Regions from separate parts of the Dietzia sp. CH92 genome, predicted to be linked through region 1. Evidence: riboswitches for the same ligand, from Rfam matches in the RefSeq annotation. Region 1 holds a riboswitch; the other holds the start of a gene.
What was found. Region 1 has a riboswitch for thiamine pyrophosphate ahead of RWK90_RS05360 (3-oxoacyl-ACP reductase). Riboswitches for the same ligand answer to the same signal wherever they lie in the genome.

Region 1 (11,343 bases):
CGGCGGGTCGCCTCCCGCCTCATGGAGCTGTACGCCGGGTTCCTCGAGCACACCGACGACCAGGTGGGCAGACTCATCGACCACCTCGCCGCCACCGGTGCGCTCGATAACACCCTCGTGCTGTACATGGTCGGCGACAACGGTGCCTCCACCGAGGGCGGGCGGCTGGGGGCCTTCAACTACCTGGCCGGGCTCAACGGCCTGCCCTCCACCACGCAGGAACTGCTGGAGAACTTCGACGACCTCGGCGGCCCCGACTCGTACCCGCACTTCCCGGCGTCGTGGGCGCTCGCGCTCAACACCCCGTACCAGTGGGCCAAGCAGGTCGCCTCCCACTACGGCGGCACCCGCAACGGGCTCGTCGCGCACTGGCCGGGGCGGATCGCCGAACCCGGCAGGCTGCGCCACCAGTGGCACCACTGCGTGGACATCACGCCGACGATCCTCGAGGCGGCCGGCCTGCCCATGCCGCACACCGTGGACGGGGTCGCGCAGAAACCACTCGAGGGCGTCGGCATGACCTACACGTTCACCGAACCCGACGCCCCGGACCGGCACACCACCCAGTACTTCGAGATCTTCGGCAACCGCGGGATCTACGACCACGGGTGGACCGCCGTCACCGTCCAGCGCGCCCCCTGGCTCATGGCCTCCCGGGTGGACCTGGGCGACCTGGCCTCCAGCACCTGGGAGCTGTACGACACCCGCGTGGACTGGTCGCAGGCCCGCGACCTGGCCGACGAGCACCCGGACGTCCTCGACCGGCTCAAGACCAAGTTCATCGCCGAGGCCGCCCGCTACGACGTCCTGCCGCTCGACGACAGCACCGTCGGCCGCCAGGCCCGCCCCGACAGCCGGCCGCCCCACCCCATGGCCGGCCGGTCCTCCATCACCCTGTACCCCCACATGGACGGGCTCAACGAGAAGGCCGCGCCCACGCTGTTCAACAGGGGGTTCCTGCTCACCGCGTCGCTCGACGTGCACGAGGTGGGGGAGTGCGAGGGGGTCCTGTTGAGCATGGGCGGGCGGTTCGGCGGCCTGACGCTGTACCTCCTCGACGGCGTGCCGGTGTTCGAGTACAACTTCTTCGGCCGCCACCACGGTCGCGCCGCCGGCAGCGAGCCCCTCCCGGCGGGCGCCCGCACCGTCGAGCTGGAGTTCGGCTACGACGGCGGGATCGCCGCCGGCGCCGACCTGTCCCTGCTCGTCGACGGCGAGGAGGTCGGTCGGGGCCGCATCGCCGTGACGGCCCCCGCGATGTTCAGCATGAACGAGACCCTGGACGTCGGCCGCAGTCGCGGCAGTGCGGTGAGCACCGCCTACGAGGGGGCGTTCCCGGTCCGCGGAGCGACGCTGCACCACGTGCGGGTGGACCTGCAGCGTGGCAGCGAGCTGCCGCGGGCGAGGAGGGAGAGCATCGAGCTGGCGACGCACTGATCAGCGCGGGGCGCGGCCCGGGGCGCGGCGGGCGTGCCGGCCGCGCCCCTGCGCTCGGGCGCCCCGCGCTCAGGTGGCCGGCCGGCTCAGACCCGCCCGCGCAGGAGCTTGCGGAAGTACACGACGGGTTGGACGAACCGGTCGAACGCGTACGTCGCCCGCCGTGGCACGGTGAGGTCGATCCCGCGGACCGAGGGGGCCGGCCGCCCGCTCCGGTCGTGCTCGTCGAGCACCAGCCGGTTCCTGCTCACGGCGACGGGGATGACCGTGTAGCCGTCGTACTCCCGTAGCGCCCCACCGTCGCGGGTGGCGCGCAGGTTGTCGGCCACCACCCCCACCTGGTCCCGCAACGCGCCGCCCGACGGGCGGGTGCCGACCGTCGCGGCGTCCCCGAGTCCCCAGACGGTGTCGACGCGGGTGTGACGCAGGGTGCCCGGGTCGACGTCGACCAGGGCGGCGTCGTCGTCGGTGGCCAGGCCGGAGTCGGCGACGAACCGGGGCGCGCGGGAGTGCGGGGTGACGTAGGCCAGGTGGACGTCCTCGATGGTCGAGGGGGTCGGGCCGGCGACCGCGACCGTGCGGGCGTGATGGTCCACGGAGTCGATGCGCGACTGCTCGTGCACGGTGATGCCGTACCGCTCGATGAACGGCCGCAGCCTCCGGTCGGCGTGCTCGAGACCGAGGAGCCCGCGGAACGGGGTCACCAGGTGGATGTCTATCCGGTCGAGCACGTCCTCGCGCCGCCAGTGGTCACAGGCCAGGAACATCGCCTTGAGCACCGTGCCGCCACAGGAGGCGGGTTCCGGCGGGACCGAGAACACCACGGTGCCCTCGCGTACGCGGACCAGGGCGGCGCACGCCCGGCCGGCGTACTCGGGCACGTGTGCGGACACCGCCCACCCGTCGACGTAGCCCTCCTGCAGCCCCGGGACGGCGTCCCAGTGCGGGGTCAGGCCGGGGCACACCACGAGGTCGCGGTAGCCGACGGTGGCGCCCGTGTCCAGGGTGACCGTGCGCTCGGCGGGGTCGACACGGGTCGCCGCGTGGGGGAGGAGCTCGACGCCGTCGGGGACGACGGTCGCCATGGGCCGTTCGTACCGTGACATGCGGGCCTGCCCGGCCGCCGCGTAGTTGAGCATCGGTCGGTACCGGTGCACGGGGCTGGGGTCGATGAGCGCGACGCTGCGCACGCCGTCGCGCCTGAGGCGGGCGGCCAGGGAGACCCCGGCGTTGCCCGCCCCGACGATCACGGTGTCGAACGCGGCGGGCATGGCGTCAGAACACTTCGAACGCGTAGCCGACGAGCCCGATGACGACGAGGAGGACGACGACGGCGATGACCGCGATCCACACGTACGCGGCTTTGTTGCCGGGCTGAGGTGTCGGGCTCTGCTGTTGCAGAGGGCCCTGCTTGTTGGTGGCGCTGTCCGACTGCAACGAGGTGGAGTCGGAGTCCGGCGTGATGCCGGCGGGTGCCGCGCCGTGGCTGTCCACGTCGGGGCTCTGGGCAGGGTCGGGGTCTGACGGTCGGGCGTTGGTCATTTCGCACCTCTCGATCGACTGGAACCCACACGTTAGGGGCTCGGCGTGGCGCCTTCCACCGGTCGATCGCCCCCGAGGACCACGACCCCCGGCCCGACCCCGGCCGCGAGCGCGTGGAGGACCCCCACCACCGACCAGGCGGTGATCGCCGAAGTGCGGCCACCGGAGTCGGGGTCCACGGCGTTCTCGAACCGCAGCTCGTAGCGGCCCACGGGGGACTCCCACTCCACGACGTGGCGGGTGCGTTCGACGTCCGGGTCGGCGACGACGCTCACCTCGGTCCGGTCCAGGCCGAGCGTCGCCAGAGCGAGGGCGACGGAGGCGTTGGAGGTGAGGGGGAACTCGAGCGCGGCCTCGCGGGCCGAGCCGCGGAACACCTCGCGAGGTCCGGCGAGCTCGTCGCCCACGTTCAGGGCGGCCGGGGACTTGATGGTGACGTGGCGGACGCGGGCTTCGCCGGTCTCCGCGCGGGCGGCCGCCGCCAGCACGTCCAGACCGCCGATCGCGCCGGCCGGTACGAGGACCCGCCCGGCGTGCGGGCCCGGCGCGGGGAGGGTGCGGGGGTCGTCGTGCCGGGCGAAGACACCGCACGAGCACACGATGATGTCCGTCCCGGTGGCCGTGACCCGCGGGATGTACGCCTCGGCGGCCGCGACGCTGCTGGCCTCGACAACCACGTCGGCCGCGTCGACGGCGGCCTCGATCTCGCTCTCCGTGCTGTTCGATCGGAGCACCGCGCCGAGCCTCGCACCCGGGACCCGGCCCTGCTCGAGCGCCTCGATGACGGCGCCGCCGATCGCGCCGGCGCCGACGACCGCCACCGTCAGTTCTGCTCCGGATGTCGGTCGGGTCGAAGGCGAGGGGAGAGGGGGCATGGCCCCGACCGTACCCAGCCGCGAACGGGCCCGCTCCTCTCCGGACCCGTGGACCAGACCGGAGTTCAGACGAGCTGGACCTCGTCGCCTTCGCGGATCGTGCCCGGAGTGAGAGCGCGCAGGTAGACCCCGAACTTCGAGCCGTTCTCGCGGGCGAGCGACCGCAGGATGCCGCGATCGTGAGGCAGGTCGGCCTGCGGCAGGGTCACCATGCGGCAGCGTGAGATCCGCATGACGACCTCGCATTCCACCTCGCCGACGGCCAGGCGGCGACCCACCCAGTCGAACTCGGGGTGCCCGCCTCCGGGCGCGTCGGCGTCCGCACCCGCGCCGGATCCCTCCGACTCGTGCTGAACGATGATGTTCTTGCGGAACCGGCGGGGATCGATCACCGAGTCCGGAAGCGCGGACTGCAGTGACCGGAGTGCGGTACTGGTCAGCAGCGACAACGGCAGGGCGTCGAAGTACGTGCCGCGCGGGCTGGCGTAGTCCTCCAACTCGGCGAGGACGTCCGCGGGCATCCCCGTGAACTCCGGGAAAGGGTCATCGGGTCCGAGGCCGAGCTGAGACCGCAGGTCCGCCTCGTCGACGGCGAGGCGCCGGTAGTGCTCGTGGTCGTCCGCCGGCCGGCGCGGATGCAGGCTGACCCGCCGACCCAGCGCGGCCGAGAGCAGTTCGTGGACCCGGTCGTCGTCGCTCCGCACCGTCGAACCGTCCGGGAACTCGATCTCGACCGGCGGCGTGGCGTCGGCGAGGGGCTCCTCGAGGTAGCGGGCGTGGAACCGGAGGAGGTCCGCGAGCTTCTTGGCGCTGCGGATCTCACCGGCCTCCTCGTCCCGCACGACCCAGCCACGGTCACCGGGCAACCCCCAGCTCTCGGTCACGGCGGTCTCGGTGATGCGGTCACCCCGCATCGACTTGACGGGGTAACGCCACAGCTCAGAGACCACGCCCACTCTCATGGAGGCCAGCCTAGGTTCCGGGGGCGGCCGTGGTGACGGATCTGACGTTGCCCACCAGGGTGCCGCGTGCGAGCCTGAGAAACAGAGCCCCGGCCCGGGGCCTCCGGACGAGGGGTGCCGTACCCGGTGTGCGACAAGACGGCCCGCAGGAGGCTGTCATGGCGTGGGTCGTACTCGTTCTGTCCGGAGTTCTGGAGGCGGTGTGGGCCACGGCGCTCGGCCGCTCGGAGGGGTTCACGCGACTGTGGCCCTCGGCCGTGTTCGGCGTCGCGTTGGTCGTGAGCATGGTCGGTCTGGCCTACGCGATGCGCGACCTGCCCGTGGGCACCGCGTACGCGGTCTGGGTCGGCATCGGTGCCTCGCTGACCGTCGTCTACGCGATGGTCACCGGTGCGGAACCCGTCTCGGCCGCGAAAGTGCTGTTCCTCGCGATGATCGTCGGCGGCGTGGTCGGACTCAAGGCCGTCAGTTGATCCATCGGGCATGCCCGAAGGGCCGCACGATGTCGTAGCCCGGCCGTACGGTGGGCTGCACCGCACCCGAGCTCGCCGATCCGCCGAGTCCGAGAGCGGGCCGAGTCCACAAGGAAGGTTCTCCTCCTATGACCGCAATCAGCACCGTCGACCGCGGACCACGCGTGGTCGCCCGCAGCGTCACCGTGAACGCACCCGCCGAGGAACTGTTCGCCCTCGTCAACGATCCCCGGAAGCACGGGCTCGTCGACGGCTCCGGAACCGTGCGGGACAACGTCCAGGGGCCGTCGACCCTTCATGCCGGGGCCAAGTTCACCACCGCGATGCGGATGTACGGCGTGCCCTACCGCATCACCTGCACGGTGACCGAATACCGCGACACCCCCACCCGGAAGGTGATCGAGTGGGCGCATCCCGCCGGTCACCGGTGGCGCTGGGAGTTCACCCCGGCCCCGGGCGGGAGGACCGAGGTCGTGGAGAGTTTCGACAACCGGCCGTCCAAGCTGGGGAAGTTCTTCGAGATCGTCGGCGTGGACAAGCAGAACGCGGCGGGCATCACCGAGACGCTGTCGAAGCTCGCGGCGAAGTACGAGACCGCGACGTGATCACGCGCTGACACGCGCTCCACAGATCAGTGCGGGTGCCGCCTGGTCCTCCCGCCCGGTGATCTAAGGTGGTCGGCGACACGGGGTGCTGCCCATCCGGGCGGCTGAGATCACACCCGTCGAACCTGATCTGGGTAGTTCCAGCGAAGGAATGTCGATACGGCGCACACCGCCCGTCACCGCGGGTCGTGGCGCCGCCGCCCGACCACCGCGCACCGGCGTGGTCGACGAGCGGAGCCACATCGTCACCCTCGCCGGGACCACCGGGAAGTGAGTGGCAGTGAACAGCGGACACAGTGTGCGAATCGACGAGCAGGTCGTCCTGGTCACCGGCGGAGCCCGCGGACTCGGTGCAGACATCAGTCGCGCCTTCTCCCGCGAAGGCGCTCTCGTCGTCGTCAACTATCACCGCAGCGAGGCCGCCGCCGACGACCTCGTCCGCGAACTCGGCACCGACCGGACCATCGCCCTCCGCGCCGATGTCACCGACGACGACCAGGTGCGCGCCCTCGTCGACGCCGCGCGCGCCCACTTCGGCGCCCCCGTCACCACGGTCATCAACAACGCGCTCGTCGACTTCTCGTTCAACGGCGACGCCCGCCCCCGCCCCGACGCGCTGACCTGGGGCGATTTCGACGCCCAGTTGCGCGGAGCCGTCAAGGCCACGCTCGCCACCACCCAGGCCACGCTGCCGGGAATGCGGGAGGCCGGCTCCGGACGGATCGTGAACATCGGCACCAACCTGTTCCAGCACCCCGTCGTGCCGTACCACGACTACACCGCCGCCAAGGCCGCCGCGCTGTCCCTGACCCGGACCCTCGCCGCCGACCTCGGACCCGACGGCATCACGGTGAACATGGTCTCCGGCGGACTCCTCCAGACCACCGACGCCAGCGCCGCCACACCCGCCGAGGTGTTCGACCTCATCGCCTCCGGGACCCCACTGCGGCGTGCGATCACCCCGGCCGAGCTCGCCGACGCCGTGCTGTTCTTCGCCTCCCCGTGGGCGCGTGCGGTGACCGGGCAGAACCTCATCGTGGACGGGGGACTGGTCAACGGGTGAGGCCGGGCCGGGCCCTCCGAAATCCGCTACTCCGCCTCGGAATCCGCTACTCCCGTGGAGGTAGCGGATCCGCCGGCGGAGTAGCGGATTGTGTGCTGGACGGGCCGACTGCCCGTTGTGCAGGGTCTCGGATCAGGGAGTGCCGGTGCCCTCGTCGGCGGCGGGGGAGGTGTTGGTGCCGCCGTCGTTGATCTCGAAGCGGGTCCACTTGCCGTCCATGTCGACCTCCATGGCGTACCCGAGCGCGTCGTCCGGGACCTCGACCGTCTTGAACCAGTCGTACGCCTTGGTGTCGTCAGCGAACTCCTTCTCGTCGATCACGTTCTGGTCGGGGTCAATCACGCGGTAACGGGGCATGCTTGCTCCTTCGTCTCGAGGGAAGTCTGCGGTCCTCCGCAGTGTCGGTGATTCGTGGCGAGGTCGCATCCGGACGGGGCGCGTACGGTCGGAATCCCGACGACCCAGGAGGCCTGCCGTGACCACCGATCCGAACGCCCAGCCGCTCATCGACCCCACCACCAAATACGAGGTCGACATCCCCCTGCAGTCGCAGCCCGTACCGGGGCTGGCCTCCGAGCTGGAGCCGCCCGCCGATCACGGCGAGACCTCCTACGTCGGCCACGGAAGACTCACCGGCCGCCGCGCGCTCATCACCGGCGGCGACTCGGGGATCGGCCGCGCGGTGGCGATCGCCTACGCCCGCGAAGGCGCCGACGTGGCGATCGGCTACCTCCCGTCCGAGCAGTCCGACGCCGACGAGGTCGCCCGACTGGTCCGTGAGGCGGGCCGCACCTGCGTCCTGCTGCCCGGCGATGTCGGCGACGAGCAGGTGGCGCGGGGGATCGTCCGCGACGCCGTGGCCGGACTCGGCGGGATCGACGTGCTGGTGCTCAACGCCGCCCGGCAGACGTACGTCGAGAACCTCGAGGACCTCAGCTCCGAGCAGTGGGCGGAGACGATGAACGTCAACATCTCGGCGCCGTTCTGGATGATGCAGGAGGCACTTGGTCATCTGCAGCCGGGCGCGAGCGTCATCTTCACCTCGTCGGTACAGGCGTACACCCCGTCCCCGGGCCTGGTGGACTACGCCACCTCCCGCGCGGCGGTGAACACCATGTCCAAGGCGCTCGCGCAGCAACTCGCGCCGCGGGGGATCCGCGTGAACGCGGTGGCGCCCGGCCCGTTCTGGACGGCGCTGCAGGTGACCGGCGGGCAGAAGCCCGAGAAGCTGCCGTACTTCGGTCAGAAGAACCCTCTCGGCCGCCCCGGCCAGCCGGTCGAGATGGCCGGCGCGTACGTCTACCTGGCCTCGGAGGAGTCCTCGTACACGACCGGCAACACCCTCTCGGTGACCGGCGGTGCGCCCACGCCCTGACGGCGGGCCCTGCAGGGCAGCGCGTGCGGGGCGAACCGGGACTCCGCCGAGGGCATGAACACAGCCGCCCCCGCCGATGGCGTCTGGCGCGCACCGCGGTGCGGGCGAGACGCCATCGGCGGGGGCGGCTGCGGATGTGGCGGGCAGGGGCGGGGGCGAGACGCCATCGGCGGGGGCGGCTGCGGATGTGGCGGGCAGGGGCGGGGGCGGGACGCCATCGGCGGGAGCGGCTGTCGCCGAAATGAGCGACGCGCGCCGCCCAGGGGGGAGGGCGACGCGCGTCGGGGGGAGGAGTCGGTCGGAGGGGGAGGGCGGGGGCGCCGTCCCGCCCGGCCCGGCCGACTCCGGTCTGTGGGCCTACGGCCGGATCAGGTGTCGTGGATGATCACGCCGCGCATGATCTTCCCGTCCTGCAGATCCCGGTAGCCGTCGTTGACCTGGTCGAGCGTGTACGTGGTGGTGATGAGCTCGTCGAGCTTGAGCTTGCCCTCGTCGTACAGGCGCAGGAGCTTGACGATGTCGTACTGCGGGTTGGCGGAGCCGAAGAGCGTGCCCGTGATGGTCTTGCCGAACAGGGCCATCATGGTGCCGCTGACCTGCACGGTCTTGTCGGTCATGTTGCCCAGGCCGGTGATGACCACCCGGCCGCCCTTGCCGATCACGTCGAACGCGTCGGAGACGACCTGCTCCTCAACGGTGCCCACGAGGATCAGCGCCTGGTCGGCCATCTGACCCCAGGTGAGCTTCTCGACCTCGGCGTGGGCCTCGGCCGCGCTCGCGAAGGCGTGGGTGGCGCCGAACCTCAGCGCCTCGTCCCGCTTGAACTGGACGGGGTCCACCACCACGACGTGGCGCGCCCCGGAGTGGACCGCACCCTGCACGGCGTTGATGCCCAGGCCGCCGATGCCGTAGATCACCACGGTGTCGCCCTGGCGCACGCCGCCGGCGTAGACCGAGGTGCCCCAGCCGGACGGCACGCCGCAGCCCACGAGCACGGCCTTGTCGAGCGGCAGCCAGTCGTCGACCTTGACCACCGAGTGCTGCGAGATGACCGACCGTTCGGAGAAGGTGCCGAGCATGCACATGGCGCCGAAGTCCTGGCCGCCCGAGTGGAAGCGGAAGGTGCCGTCGGGCATGTGTCCGTCGAGGATGGTCGCGCCCATGTCGCACAGGTTCTGGCGCCCGGTGGAGCAGTAGCGGCACACGCCGCAGTTGGGGATGAACGAGCACACGACGTGGTCGCCGGGCTTGACCTTGGTGACGCCCTCGCCGACGGCCTCGATGACGCCGGCGCCCTCGTGGCCACCCACGATGGGGAAGCGGGGCGGCAGCGAGCCGTCGGACAGGTGTAGGTCCGAGTGGCACAGGCCGGCGGCCGTGTACTTGATGAGGACCTCGCCGGGGCCGGGGTCGTCCAGGTCGAGCTCGATGATCTCGAACGGCTTGTGGGTGTCGAACAGTACGGCGGCCTTGGTCTTCACGGTGGTGGTCCTTTCGAGGGGCGGGCGCAGGGTGCGGTGGAGAGGGGGGACTCCGGCGTCCCCGGAGTGGTCACGGGGACGCCGGGTCCCGGTCTGGGTGGGCCGGTCGCGTCAGAGCTGGATGTTGACCGAGCGGGTCTGGGTGTACAGGTCCAGGGCGCCGGCGCCGAGTTCGCGGCCCCAGCCGGACTGCTTGAACCCGCCGAACGGCATGGCGGTGTCGAAGCCGTTGTACTGGTTGACCCACACGGATCCGGCCTGGAGGCGGCTGGCCACGTGGTGTGCCTTGGACAGGTCCTTGGTCCAGACGCCGGCGGCGAGGCCGTACACGGAGTCGTTGGCCTGGCGGACGGCGTCGTCGACGTCGGAGAACCGCAGGGCGGCCACGACGGGGCCGAAGATCTCCTCGCGCACGACGCGGTCCTCGGGCTTGACGTCCACGAAGACGGTGGGCTGGATGAAGTATCCGGTGTCACCGTGGCGGGCGCCGCCGGTCAGCGCCCGGCCGCCGTCCTCGATGCCGGCCCGCAGGTAGTAGGAGACCTTGTCGAACTGGTCCTGGTCCACCACCGGCCCGAGCACGGTGTCGGGGTCGAGCCCGTGGCCGATGGGGGCCTGCGCGGCGGCGTCGGCGACCGCCTGGGTGAACTCGTCGTAGATCGAGTCCTCCACGTAGAGGCGCGTGCCGGCGGTGCACGCCTGGCCGTGGTTGAACATCCACGCGGCGACGGAGCCGGCGACGGCGGCGTCCCAGTCGCAGTCGGCGAAGACGATGTTGGCGCTCTTGCCGCCCAGCTCGAGCGACACCTTCTTGAGGTTGCCCTTGGCGGCGTCCACGATGAGCTTGCCGACCTCGGTGGAGCCGGTGAAGGCGACCTTGTCCACGTCGTCGTGGGCGGAGATCGCGGCGCCGGCGTCGCCGAAGCCGGTGATGATGTTGACCACGCCGTCGGGCACGCCGGCCTCCTGGCAGATCTCGCCGAGCAGCAGGGCGGTGAGCGGGGTCTGCTCGGCCGGCTTGAGGACGAGGGTGTTGCCGGTGGCCAGGGCGGGGCCGAGCTTCCAGGCGGCCATGAGCAGCGGGAAGTTCCAGGGGATGATCTGCCCGCACACGCCCACGGGGACGCGCTGGGTGTAGGCGTGGAACTGCTTGTCGCCGGCGAACGGCATGGAAACGGGGACGGTGGAGCCCTCGATCTTGGTGGCCCAGCCGGCGTAGTAGCGGAACACGTCGGCGGCCCAGGCCACGTCGACGGCCGTGGCGATCGCGACGGACTTGCCGTTGTCGAGGGCCTCGATCTGCCCGAACAGTTCGGCCTTGGCGTCCAGCAGGTCGCCGATGCGCCAGAGGATCTGCTCGCGCTCGCGCGGCTTCATGGTGGCCCAGGCGCCGTCGTCGAACGTGCGGCGGGCGGCGGCCACGGCGCGGTCGACGTCCTCGGGCCCACCGTGGGCGACGCGGGTGATCTCGGCGCCGGTGGCGGGGTCGTGGGTGGCGAAGGTGCGGCCGTCGGCGGCGTCGACCCACTG
Region 2 (11,343 bases), on a different contig from region 1:
CGGCGAGATCGGCCCGCACGAACTCCAGGACGGCCCGCTCGAGCTCCTCGCCCCACCGCAGGTCCAGGCCCTGCGAGGCCGCGATGTCCCAGGCGTGGACGGCCAGGTCGAACACCTGCTGGGCCAGGTAGTGCCGTGCCGGCGCCACCCCGTACGACAGGTGCACCTCGGTGTCCGCGTCGCCGGCGCACGTCCCCCGCCAGGCCGCCGCGACCGGCGCCGTCATCGAGCCCCAGTCCGCCACCAGCTCCGGGCCGGTCGCGTCGCGAAGTCGCCGCAGGCGGTCCTCGAGGTCGTCGGCCACCTCCTCGACCGTGCCGCCGGCGAGCAACCCCGGCACCCACAGCTGCTCGTCCACCACGTGTGCCAGCACCTCACGCGTGGTCCAGTCGCTACACGGCGTGGCGGCGTCCCAGTCGGTGACGCGGGGCAGCACCTCGTCGTAGAGGTCGGCGGCGCGGGACTGCAGGGCGATCCAGTCGGTCATGGACCCATCCTGCCGCATCCCGGCGCTCCGGCACCCGGGCCCGGCCCCCGAATCCGCTACCCTCCCTCGGGATCCGCTACCCCTACGGGCATAGCGGATCCGGAGTCGGGGTAGCGGATTCTCGCGGGTCAGGCGCCGGGCTTCTCGAACCGTTCGCCCGCGCCCATGCGCTGCAGGCGCAGCCACTCGCGGAACCCCGCCGGATCGCGACGCGAGATCAGGAAGTACCAGCCGAACCGCAGGATCTCCTGGGGGATGAGACGCCGGTTGCCGGGCTGGGTGAGGACGTACCCGCGGTTGCGATAGGTGAAATGGCGCTTGACCGGGTCGTCCGGGAACTGCGTGTGCATGCGGCCGCCGAGAATCGGCTTGAACTCGTCCGAACCCTGCGGATGCAGGTACGCGGTGGTCAGGCACGTGCCGAACGGCAGCCCCGAGCGCACGAGCCTGCGGTGCACCTCGACCTCGTCGCCCCGGATGAACAGGCGCAGGTCGGGCACGCCCACGCGGTCGAGGCAGTCGGCGGTGAACAGGGCGCCGTTGAACAGCGACGCGATGCCGGGCAGCAGGTCCTCGCCCGTGCCGTCGCCGGTGAAGAGCTCCGAGCGCCGGCGGCGCCACACCACCCCGCGCCGCAGGGGAAAGGCCAGGCGGTCGGGGTCGTCGAGGTCGCACACCACCGGCGAGACCTCGGCCAGTCCGTGGCGGTCCATGCAGGTCAGCAGCGTGGCGAGGACCTCGGGTCCCTCGGGGCGGCCGTCGTCGTCCGCGCACCACACGAGGTCCGCGCCGGTCGCCAGGGCGTGCAGCATGCCGAGCGCGAACCCGCCGGCGCCGCCGAGGTTGTGCTTGGACCCGATGTACGTGGCCTCGACCGGCCGGGACTCGACGAGTTCGCGCACGGCGGGCTCGTCGGCGTTGTCCACCACGACCAGGTGGTCGACCGGGCGGGTCTGGCCGCACACCACGTCGAGCGAGGCGCGCAACTGCTCGAGCCGGCGGTGCGTGACCACCACGGCCACGACCCGGCGGGCGTCGGCCGCTTCCCGGCCCGCGGCGCCCGTACCGCCCGCGCCGCCCGCGCCGCCCGCGCCGCTCGCGCCGCCCCCGCCCTCAGGCCTCATGACGCATCCGGTGGATGTAGTCGCCGATCGAGCGTCCGGCCTCGGGCCCCTCGTAGGCGGTGACGATCTCCTCGATGCTCCCGCGCTGGCGGATGCGGCCGTGGTCGATCCACATGGCGGAGTCGCACAGCTGGGCCAGGAACTCGTTGGAATGGGAGGCGAACACCAGGATCCCGGACCGGGAGACGAGGTCGGCGAGCTTGACCCGTGCCTTCTTCATGAACTCCGCGTCCACGGCGCCGATGCCCTCGTCGAGCAGCAGGATCTCCGGGTCGATGGAGGTCACCACGCCCATCGCCAGGCGCACGCGCATACCGGTGGAGTAGGTGCGCAGGGGCATGTCGAGGTACTCGCCGAGCTCGGTGAAGTCGGCGATCTCGTCGACCTTGGCCTTCATCTGCTTGCGGGTCTGTCCGAGGAACAGGCCGCGGATGATGATGTTCTCGTAGCCCGAGATCTCGGGGTCCATGCCCACGCCCAGGTCGAAGACCGGCGCCACGCGGCCGCGGATCCGCGCGGCGCCACGGGTCGGCTCGTAGATGCCGGACAGCAGGCGCAGCAGCGTGGACTTGCCGGCGCCGTTGTGCCCGACCAGGCCCACGCGGTCCCCCTCGCGGAGGGAGAGGGTGATGTCCTTGAGGGCTTCGACGACGACGACGTTGGACGCGTTCCGTCCTATCGCACCCCCGGCGGACCCGAGGACGGCCTTCTTGAGGGACCGCGATTTGGCGTCGAAGATCGGGAAGTCCACGCACGCGTCGACGCAGTCGATGGACACGCCACCCGGCGTGGGTGCGGCGGAGTTCATGGGATGTACCTCCTACACCCAGTACGGGACTCGGGAGCGGAACCGGCGCAACGCCACGAACGCCAGCAGCAGCCCGACGGCGGTGCAGGCCAGGACGATCCACCAGTGGTAGGCGTCGACCGACTGGCCGAGCATGGGCGCCCGGACGATCTCCAGGTAGTGGTAGAGCGGGTTGATCTCGGCGATGCGGGCCCGGTCGGCGATCTGCCCGCCCTGCTCGTACAGCGTCTGGGTGGTCCACACGATGGGGGTCATGTAGAAGAGCAGCTGCACCATCGAGTCGAGCAGCGGCGCGATGTCGCGGAAGCGGGTGGCGAGGATCCCGAACAGCATGGACACCCATACGCCGTTGATCATGAGCACGCCCAGTCCCACCACGGACAGCAGGAGTTCCCACCCCAGTGGCCGCGGGAACACCAGCATGAGGATCACCCAGATGACCAGGTTGTGGCAGAGGAAGAGGAACTGCCGCCAGACCAGTCGGTAGACGTGCACGCTCAGGGCGCTGGGCAGTTGCTTGATCAGGCCCTCGTTGGCGATGAAGACCTCGGCGCCCTCCTTGATGCAGCCGGAGATGAAGCCCCACATGATGAGGCCCACGGTGACGTGGGGGAGGAACTCGGCGAGCGGGATCTGGAAGAGGATCGAGTAGAGCAGGCCCAGGGCCACGGCCATGACGCCGGTGGCGATGGTGATCCACAGGGGGCCGAGGGTGGAGCGCCGGTAGCGCTGTTTGATGTCCTGCCAGCCGAGCGAGAGCCACAGTTCACGCTGGTGCAGGCCCTGGCGCAGGTCGGCGACGGCCCGGCGGAAGGTGTGGGAGTCGTTGACGATCTCACCGCGTACGCGCTCGTCGGGGAGCGTCGCCGAGGTGGGATCGGGAAGGGACTGGTCCTGCACGAACGGGAAGCCTACTAGAGGTCGTCGCGGTGGCAGCCCCGCCGCGAGGGCGCGTAGACAGTAGAGATGACGACCAGTACGCAGATCCAGCTCGCGAGCCGTCCGCGCGGATGGCCGACCCACGACGACTTCCGCACCGTCACCGTCGACCTGCCCGACCTCGCCGAGGGGCAGGTCCGGGTGGCCAACGAGTTCATCTCGGTGGACCCCTACATGCGCGGCCGGATGAACGCGGGCCGCTCCTACATCCCGCCGTTCGGGGTCGACGAGACCATGACCGGCGCGGCCGTCGGGCGCTTGGTGGAGTCCCGCTCGGACGCCCATCCCGTCGGTGCGGTGGTGCTGCACAACGACGGGTGGCGCGACATCGCGCAGGGCGACGCCCGGCAGTTCCGCGTGGTGCAGGAGATGGAGGGGGTGCCGGTCTCGGCCTACCTCGGCATCCTCGGCACCACCGGCCTCACCGCGTACGTGGGGCTGCTGCACATCGGCCGGTTCCAGGCCGGCGAGTCGGTGTTCGTCTCCGGGGCCGCCGGGTCGGTCGGCTCCGCGGTGGGGCAGATCGCCACGCGCCTGGGCGCGGCGAAGGTCGTGGGTTCGGCCGGGAGCGACGCGAAGGTCGCCACCTGCATCGAGCGCTACGGCTTCGACGCGGCGGTGAACTACAAGGACGGCCCCATCCGGGAGCTCCTGCGCGAGCATTTCGGTGCGGAGAACGGCGAGGGCATCGACGTCTACTTCGACAATGTGGGCGGTGACCACCTCGAGGCCGCCCTGGACCTCATGAACGACGGCGGGCGCCTGGCCCTGTGCGGGGCCATCAGCTCGTACAACGCGACCGAGCGCACCCCCGGCCCGGACAACATGTGGCACGCCATCTCCCGCGGGTTGACGCTCCAGGGCTTCACGGTGAACAACTACATGCACCTCTTCTCCGAGTTCGCGGACACCGTGGGGCCGTGGGTGGCGTCGGGTGAGCTGACGTTCGACGAGACGGTGGTCGAGGGCATCGACAACTCGGTCGACGCGTTCCTCGACCTGATGAAGGGCGCCAACACCGGCAAGATGCTCGTCAGGATCTGACGTCCCGGGGCTCCCGCCGCGGCCGGCCGGCGGTGAGGCAGGGTGGGGGCATGACGCCGACTCGCCGAGCCGCGCCCGCCTCCCGCCTACGACGACTCGCCCGCCGCCGTCTGGACTCGGTCCGGGCGGTGGCGGACGCCCGGTGGGGTCCGCCGAGGGAGGACGACCGGCCGGTCTATCTCGTGGCCCCGGCCGGGCATCCCAACCACGGCGACGAGCAGCTGCTGGCCGGGTGGTTGCGGTTCCTGCGGCACCGCCTGCCGGGTACGCCGGTGGTGGTGGACTGTCACACGCCGGGTCAGGCCGCGGTGCTGCACCACGCCGAGCATCCGGACGTGGTGTTCACCGACACCCTGTGGCGCCTGGCGGGGGAGCACGGCGCCCACGCGGCGATCGCCGATTCCGCCACGCCCGCGGCCGCCGCCGCGATCGAGTCCTGCCGCCACGCCGTCCGCGACCTCGGCGTGCGTCCGGAGCTGGGGTCCGGCCTGGCCCTGCTGCGCCGCGCGTCGGTGGTGCATCTCGTCGGCGGCGGGTACGTCAACGACCAGTGGCCGCATCACCTGGGCGTGGTCGCCGCGGCGGGGGAGGCCGGGCGGCTCGCCGGGGCGCGGGTGGTGGCGACGGGGCAGGGCTTCGTGCCGTGCGGCGACGCGCGGCGCCTGGCGGAGGCGCTGCGGGAGTTCGATCTGGTGACCGTCCGCGACGCGGCGTCCGCGGAGCTGCTCGCCGGTACCGGCGTCCCGGTCCGGCTCCTCGCCGACGACGGGTGGCTCGCCCTGGGCGCGGCGGGTCCGGTCGAGGCGGGGGATCACCCCGTCTACTCCGATGATCCCGACGCGTGTCGTGACCTGGTGCTGTGCGCGCAGTCCGACCTGGTGGACCCGGTGGCCCTGGCCGACGCCGTGGCGCGGGTCCTCGCCGCGTGGGCGGTGCCGGGGGAGCGGATCACGGTGGTCGAGTCGATCCCCGGCGGGGACCGGGTGGTGTGGGACCGGGTGTGTGAGCGCGCCGCGGCGGCGTCGCGCGTGGCGTCCGGCTCGCCCGCCGGCGCGGGACCGGGCGAGGGGGACGACGACGAGGTCGGGCTCGCGCTGGCCGCCCTGCGGTTGCCGCGGGCGCGTTTCGTGCCGTTCCTCGAACTGTGGGACACCGGGCTGCCCGTCCGGCCGGGTCAGGTGTGGCTGACCACCCGGTTCCATCCGCATCTGTTCGGGGCGGCCCGCGGCGCCTCGGGACTGACACTGCGGGCGGGGTCGGACTACTACGACGTCAAGCACGAGTCGCTGGCGGACGCGGGCTCGCCGTGGCCGTCGCTGCAGGTGGGGGCGTCCGGGGTCGGGGCGCCGCCGCCGCTCGAGTCCGTCCGTTCGGTCGGCGGGTTCGACCCCGGGGTCGTGGCGCAGCGCGTGGGGACGGCCGAGGCGCTCGCCGAGGAGATCTACGCGCGCTGAGACGGGCAGAGCGGTCGCCGTCGTTGGGGACCGCCTTTGTGCAACTAGTTGCACGAACAGGCGGGCGGGCCGTACGGTCGGGCTCAGGCGCTCGTCGCCCCGCTCCGCCCGAAAGGAATGCCGATGGCCCTGCCCTCCGTACTCGCCGGCCCCCTCACCGTCCCGGTGGTCGCCTCGCCGATGTTCATCTACTCCGGCCCCGAGCTGGTGGCCGCGCAGTGTCAGGCGGGCGTGATCGGTGCGTTCCCCGCGCTCAACGCGCGGCCGCAGTCGGCGCTGGCCGAGTGGATCGAGCAGATCACCCAGAGCAACGCGGCCCACGCCGCGGCGAACCCGGACCAGTACGTCGCGCCGTTCGCGGTCAACCAGATCGTGCACCGGTCCAACGACCGGCTCGAGCAGGACCTGGCCACCATCGTCGAGCACGAGGTGCCGATCGTCATCACCTCCCTCGGGGCCCGCGAGGAGGTGAACGAGGCGGTCCACTCCTACGGCGGCATCGTCCTGCACGACGTCATCAACAACCGGTTCGCCCGCAAGGCCGTGGAGAAGGGCGCGGACGGACTGATCGCCGTGGCCGCCGGTGCCGGTGGACACGCCGGTACGCAGTCGCCGTTCGCACTGGTCCGGGAGATCCGCGAGTGGTTCGACGGGCCGCTGCTGCTCTCCGGGGCCATCGCGCACGGCCGGTCGATCCTCGCCGCGCGGGCCGCCGGCGCCGACCTGGCGTACGTGGGCTCGGCGTTCCTCGCGACCGAGGAGTCCCGTGCCACCGACGCCTACAAGCAGATGATCGTCGACAGCACCGCGGACGACATCGTCTACAGCAACCTCTTCACCGGCATCCACGGCAACTATCTGCGCGGCAGCATCGAGGCCGCGGGGCTCGACCCGGACGGCCTGCCGGAGTCCGACCCCTCGGCCATGGACTTCGGCTCCGGGGGCGCGTCCGATTCCAAGGCGTGGCGGGACATCTGGGGCGCGGGTCAGGGCGTGGGCGCGGTCCGCGGGACCGGGACCGTCCGCGACCTGGTCGACCGCCTGCGCGGCGAGTACGTCGAGGCCCTCGACGAGCTCACCTCCGGCATTACCGCGCTGCGCTGAACCGGTGTCGCTGAAGTTCGCGATCCTCACGTCGCTCACCGAACGGGACGGCAGCGGGATCGAGCTCGCCCGACGCTTCGACAGGTCGATCGGCTACTTCTGGCCCGCCACCCACCAGCAGATCTACCGCGAGCTCGACAAGCTCGCCGCGGCCGGCCTCATCCGCGAACTCCCGCAGGACGGACCGCCCCGCCGCGGCCAGCCCCGGCGGTTCGCGGTCACCGACGACGGCCGCCGGTCGTTGATCGACTGGATCGGTGAGGACGACGCCCCGGACGTGACGCGGTCGACCCTCGCGGTCCGCGTCCGGGCCGCCGCCGCGACGGGCCGGACCGACGAGGTGCGCCGGGCGCTCGAGCACCACCGCCGTCGGCGGCAGGAGAATCTCGAGCGCAACCTCGAGATCGAACAGCGGGACTTCTCCGCCGTCGACCCGTCGGACCCTCGCGGCGTCCTGCAGCACCGCGTCCTCACCCTGGGCATCGAGGAGGAACGGACCTGGCTGCGGTGGTGCGACGAGACGCTGGAGGCGCTCGACCGACTCCCGGCGCGGGCCGACGGCCGCTGACGCCGTGACGACGGCGGCGGCCCCCGCCGAGGCGGCCTACCGGGCGAGCAGCTCCCGGAGAGTCGACGCCCCGTCGTAGCTCGTGCGGAACAGTCCGCGGCGCTGCAGGACCGGGATCACGTGGTCCACGAACTCCTCGAGCCCGTCCGGGTAGCCGGGCGGCATGAGGTTGAACCCGTCCGCCGCGCCCACCCGGTACCAGCGTTCGATCTCGTCGGCGATCGACTCCGGGGTGCCGATCATCGTGCAGTGACCGCCGCCCGCGGCGAGGGTGCCCAGCAGCTCGCGCACCGTGGGGGAGTCCTTGCGGACGATCCGCAGGATCGTCTCGTAGCGCCCCTGCGGCCCCGTGAACTCCGACAGCGGCGGGAGGGCCGGGACGGGGGCGTCGAGCTCCCACCCCGAGCAGTCCTGGCCGGTGAACATGGACAGCTGCGCGAGTGACTCCTCCACGGGCAGCAGAGCGTCGAGGTCGGCTTTCTTGCGTCTGGCCTCGGCCTCGGTCGAGCCCACGTACGTGACGAGCCCCGGCATGATGACCAGGCCATCCCCGGCGCGGCCCGCGGCCCGGGCACGACGCCTCACATCCGAGCCGTACGCCGACGCCGCCTCGTCGTCGTACGCCACGGCGTAGATCCCCTCGGCGTACCGGGCCGCCAGGTCCCGGCCCGGCCCGGACGAGCCCGCCTGGAACAGCACCGGCCGGCCCTGCGGCGAGCGGGGCACGGTGAGCGGCCCGTCCACCAGGAAGTGCTCGCCGCGGTGGTGCACCGGCCGGACCTTCGCCGGGTCGGCCCACAGTCCGGCCCGGTCCAGGAGCAGCGCGTCGGCATCCCACGAGTCCCACAAGGCCAGCGCGGCCTCGACGAACTCCTCGGCCCGCTCGTACCGCTCGGTGTGCCCGGGCAGTGCCTCCATCCCGTGATTGCGGGCCTCGGCGTCGAACATCGAGGTCACCACGTTCCAACCGACCCGCCCGCCGCTGATGTGGTCCAGGGAAGCGAGCATGCGCGCGGCGTGGAACGGGGTGAAGAACGTCGTGGACACCGTGCTCACCAGACCGACGTGTTCCGTGGCCCGGGCCATCGCCGACAGGGCGGTCAGCGGCTCCAGGAACCACCACGAGCCGCTGGCCGGGTCACCCACCGAGTGGCCGTCGGCGAAGAACACCGCGTCGAGGCAGCCCCGCTCCGCCGTCCGCGCGAGCTCCTCCCAGTACGCGATGTCGCCGAGGCGCTCCACAGGGGAGCCGGGGCGGCGCCACGCGGCGGAATGGTGGCCGCAGCCGAAGAGGAACGCATTGAAATGCAGCATGAGGACATCCCTTCGCCGGAACTACCCGGAGCAGGTTCAACGGGTCTCATCTCAGCCGCCCCCTTCTGGGCGGCACCCCGTGTCGTGTCCTCGACCTTAGAGGGTGGCGTTCAGTCCAGGGTCAACAGGATCTTGCCGTGGGACTCCCCGGACTCCAGCAACGCCAGGGCCTCGGCGGCGCGGGCCATCGGGATCTCCCGCGAGACGCGCGTGGTGACATCGCCGGCGGCGACCATCGGCCACACCTGGTCCACGACCTCGCGGCAGATGCCGGACTTCCCGCCCGGGCCGTCCACGGGACGCGCCCGGAGGTTCGTGGCGAGGACGCCGGCCCTCCTGGGCAGCAACGCGCCCAGGTTGAGCTCCCCCTTCACCCCGCCCTGGAGTCCGATGACGATCACGCGACCGTCCGGCGCCAGGGAGGAGATGTTCCGCTCGAGGTACTTCGCGCCCATCACGTCCAGGACCAGATCGACGCCACGGCCCCGCTCGTCGTCGTCGGTCCATTCCCTCACCCGGTCGACGAAGTCCTCCTCCCGGTAGTCGATCACCAGGTCGGCGCCCAGCTCCCGACACATCCGCACCTTCTCCGGGCCACCGGCCGTCGTGGCCACCCGGGCGCCCAGGGCGCGGCAGACCTGGATCGCGTGGGACCCGATGCCCCCCGCGCCCCCGTGGATGAGCACCCGCGGCGCCCCCAGCTCCACCTCGCCCCAGTGGGCGTCCGCGGCGAGGAGCCCGCGGCCGAGGCCGCCCGTCATGGCGAGGTTCGACCACACCGTGCACGCCACCTCGGGAAGGGACGCCGCCTCGTGCAGCGAGACCCCCGCCGGAACGGGCATGACCTGGCCCGCGGGCACCGCGACCTTCTCGGCGTACCCGCCGCCGGCGAGCAGCGCGCACACCTCGTCGCCCACGGCGAGGCCCTCCACGCCCTCACCGACCGCCGAGATCCGGCCCGAGCACTCGAGTCCCAGGATCTCCGAGGCGCCCGGCGGGGGAGGATAGTGGCCCTTGGTCTGCAGCAGGTCGGCCCGGTTGACGGCCGAGGCCGCCACGTCGATGAGCACCTCGCCCTCGGCGGGGACCGGGTCGGGGACCTCGGTCAGGTGCAGGGAGTCGGGACCGTTCTCGTACGCGATGGCCTTCATGCCCTCGACCGTAGCCGGACTGCGTGCGGGCGGGTCGGGTGAACTAGCATGGGCCACGCCGTACAGCGTGGTTCCACGTGGAACCACGCGGCCGCGCGTGTCGCGGCTCACGGCGGGGAAGTGTGGCAGAGCGGCCGAATGCACTCGCCTTGAAAGCGAGCGTGCCTGAACAGCACCGGGGGTTCAAATCCCTCCACTTCCGCAGAGGCGGCGGCCCACCGCGGTGGGCTCAGGCGGTGGTCTCGCGCAGGTCCGAGGCCGAGACGTAACGGATGATCTCCAGCACGCGCGTGTACGAGCGGGACTTGCCGGACACGATCGAGGTGTGGTCCTCGTCCTCGAACATGACGGCCTTGGCCCGCCCGCCTCGGCGGGTGACCTCGTCCACGTAGCGGAGCGAGTTCTCCGGCGCCACGGTCACGTCCTGCCGTCCGTGGAGGGCGATGACCGGGGTGCCCGTGTCGATGTTCTGGATGGGGTCGACCGACGTGTACCGACTCGGCACCTCGTCGGGCGTGCCGCCGAGGGCCGTGACGATCCTGTCGTCACCGTGGGTGGCGGCGTACACCATGTCCAGCGGTCCCGCGATGGAGATGACCCGGGTGGGGCGGAATCGCGGGCTGGCCCCGACCTCGCCGTCCTCGAGCAGGTGCCGGGTGCCGGCCCAGACCGCGAGCTGAGCGCCGGCGCTGTGCCCCACCACCACCTCGTCATCGGTGGTGATCTGGGGGAACTTCTTGTCGACCTCGCTCACGTGGTCGAGAGCATCGGCCACGTCGCGGAAGGTGATGGGCCACCCGCCGCCCGAACCGACACGGCGGTACTCGATGTTGTAGACCGCCATCCCGCGACTGGCCAGTTCGCGCGCGAGGTGGTCGAACGAGCCCGCGCCGATCTCCTTCTGCCAGGAACCGCCGTGGATGAGCACGGCCAGGGGGATGGAATCCACCTTCTGGTCGCCCGCCGGGAGGTAGAGGTCGGCCCAGTTCTGGTCGGGGTCCGGCGAGGGGTAACGCGTGGGGTACTCGAACCGCTGGACCATCACCTCGTCCAGGCGCACCGGTCCGGCGAACGTCGGTTCCACCGCGGGCGCCGCGGTCGTCGTCATGCAGCCGGCCAGGCCCAGCGCCCCGAGAGTCAGGGCTGCGCCGAGGGCGGCCGTGCGTCTGGATCTGCCGGGGGTTCTTCTCTGCACCGTGACCACTTCCTCAGGAGTAAATAAGGCTACAAATCCTTTTTCTCCTCGTGGACACGTCAGCTAGGTGCACGTTTGTGGCCGGGTAGTCGGAGAGTGAAACCTATCTTACAAAGTTCCGGGCCGTTTTGAAGCGGGGGGTGCCCCCGGGATCT

Region 2: it holds a riboswitch for thiamine pyrophosphate, as region 1 does, so the genes downstream of both, RWK90_RS10460 (LLM class flavin-dependent oxidoreductase) here and RWK90_RS05360 (3-oxoacyl-ACP reductase) in region 1, are expected to answer to the same signal.

The regions. Positions count from the first base shown of each region.
Region 1 covers NZ_JAVHXC010000002.1:417,182-428,524, reverse strand. The annotation lists gene RWK90_RS05395 (arylsulfatase) at 1-1,437, shown strand, start outside; gene RWK90_RS05390 (FAD/NAD(P)-binding oxidoreductase) at 1,524-2,708, opposite strand; gene RWK90_RS05385 (hypothetical protein) at 2,713-2,979, opposite strand; gene RWK90_RS05380 (aspartate dehydrogenase domain-containing protein) at 3,012-3,854, opposite strand; gene RWK90_RS05375 (MOSC domain-containing protein) at 3,920-4,816, opposite strand; guanidine-III (ykkC-III) riboswitch at 4,898-4,964, shown strand; gene RWK90_RS05370 (multidrug efflux SMR transporter) at 4,975-5,289, shown strand; gene RWK90_RS05365 (SRPBCC family protein) at 5,418-5,894, shown strand; TPP riboswitch at 5,966-6,063, shown strand; gene RWK90_RS05360 (3-oxoacyl-ACP reductase) at 6,193-6,957, shown strand; gene RWK90_RS05355 (hypothetical protein) at 7,090-7,314, opposite strand; gene RWK90_RS05350 (SDR family oxidoreductase) at 7,433-8,332, shown strand; gene RWK90_RS05345 (NDMA-dependent alcohol dehydrogenase) at 8,701-9,813, opposite strand; gene RWK90_RS05340 (aldehyde dehydrogenase family protein) at 9,925-11,343, opposite strand, start outside.
Region 2 covers NZ_JAVHXC010000004.1:232,162-243,504, reverse strand. The annotation lists gene RWK90_RS10500 (TIGR03086 family metal-binding protein) at 1-487, opposite strand, end outside; gene RWK90_RS10495 (glycosyltransferase) at 616-1,509, opposite strand; gene RWK90_RS10490 (ABC transporter ATP-binding protein) at 1,601-2,419, opposite strand; gene RWK90_RS10485 (ABC transporter permease) at 2,432-3,319, opposite strand; gene RWK90_RS10480 (NADP-dependent oxidoreductase) at 3,386-4,402, shown strand; gene RWK90_RS10475 (polysaccharide pyruvyl transferase family protein) at 4,453-5,856, shown strand; gene RWK90_RS10470 (nitronate monooxygenase family protein) at 5,980-6,960, shown strand; gene RWK90_RS10465 (PadR family transcriptional regulator) at 6,965-7,528, shown strand; gene RWK90_RS10460 (LLM class flavin-dependent oxidoreductase) at 7,565-8,842, opposite strand; TPP riboswitch at 8,833-8,932, opposite strand; gene RWK90_RS10455 (NAD(P)H-quinone oxidoreductase) at 8,953-9,993, opposite strand; tRNA gene RWK90_RS10450 (tRNA-Ser) at 10,110-10,195, shown strand; gene RWK90_RS10445 (alpha/beta fold hydrolase) at 10,223-11,101, opposite strand.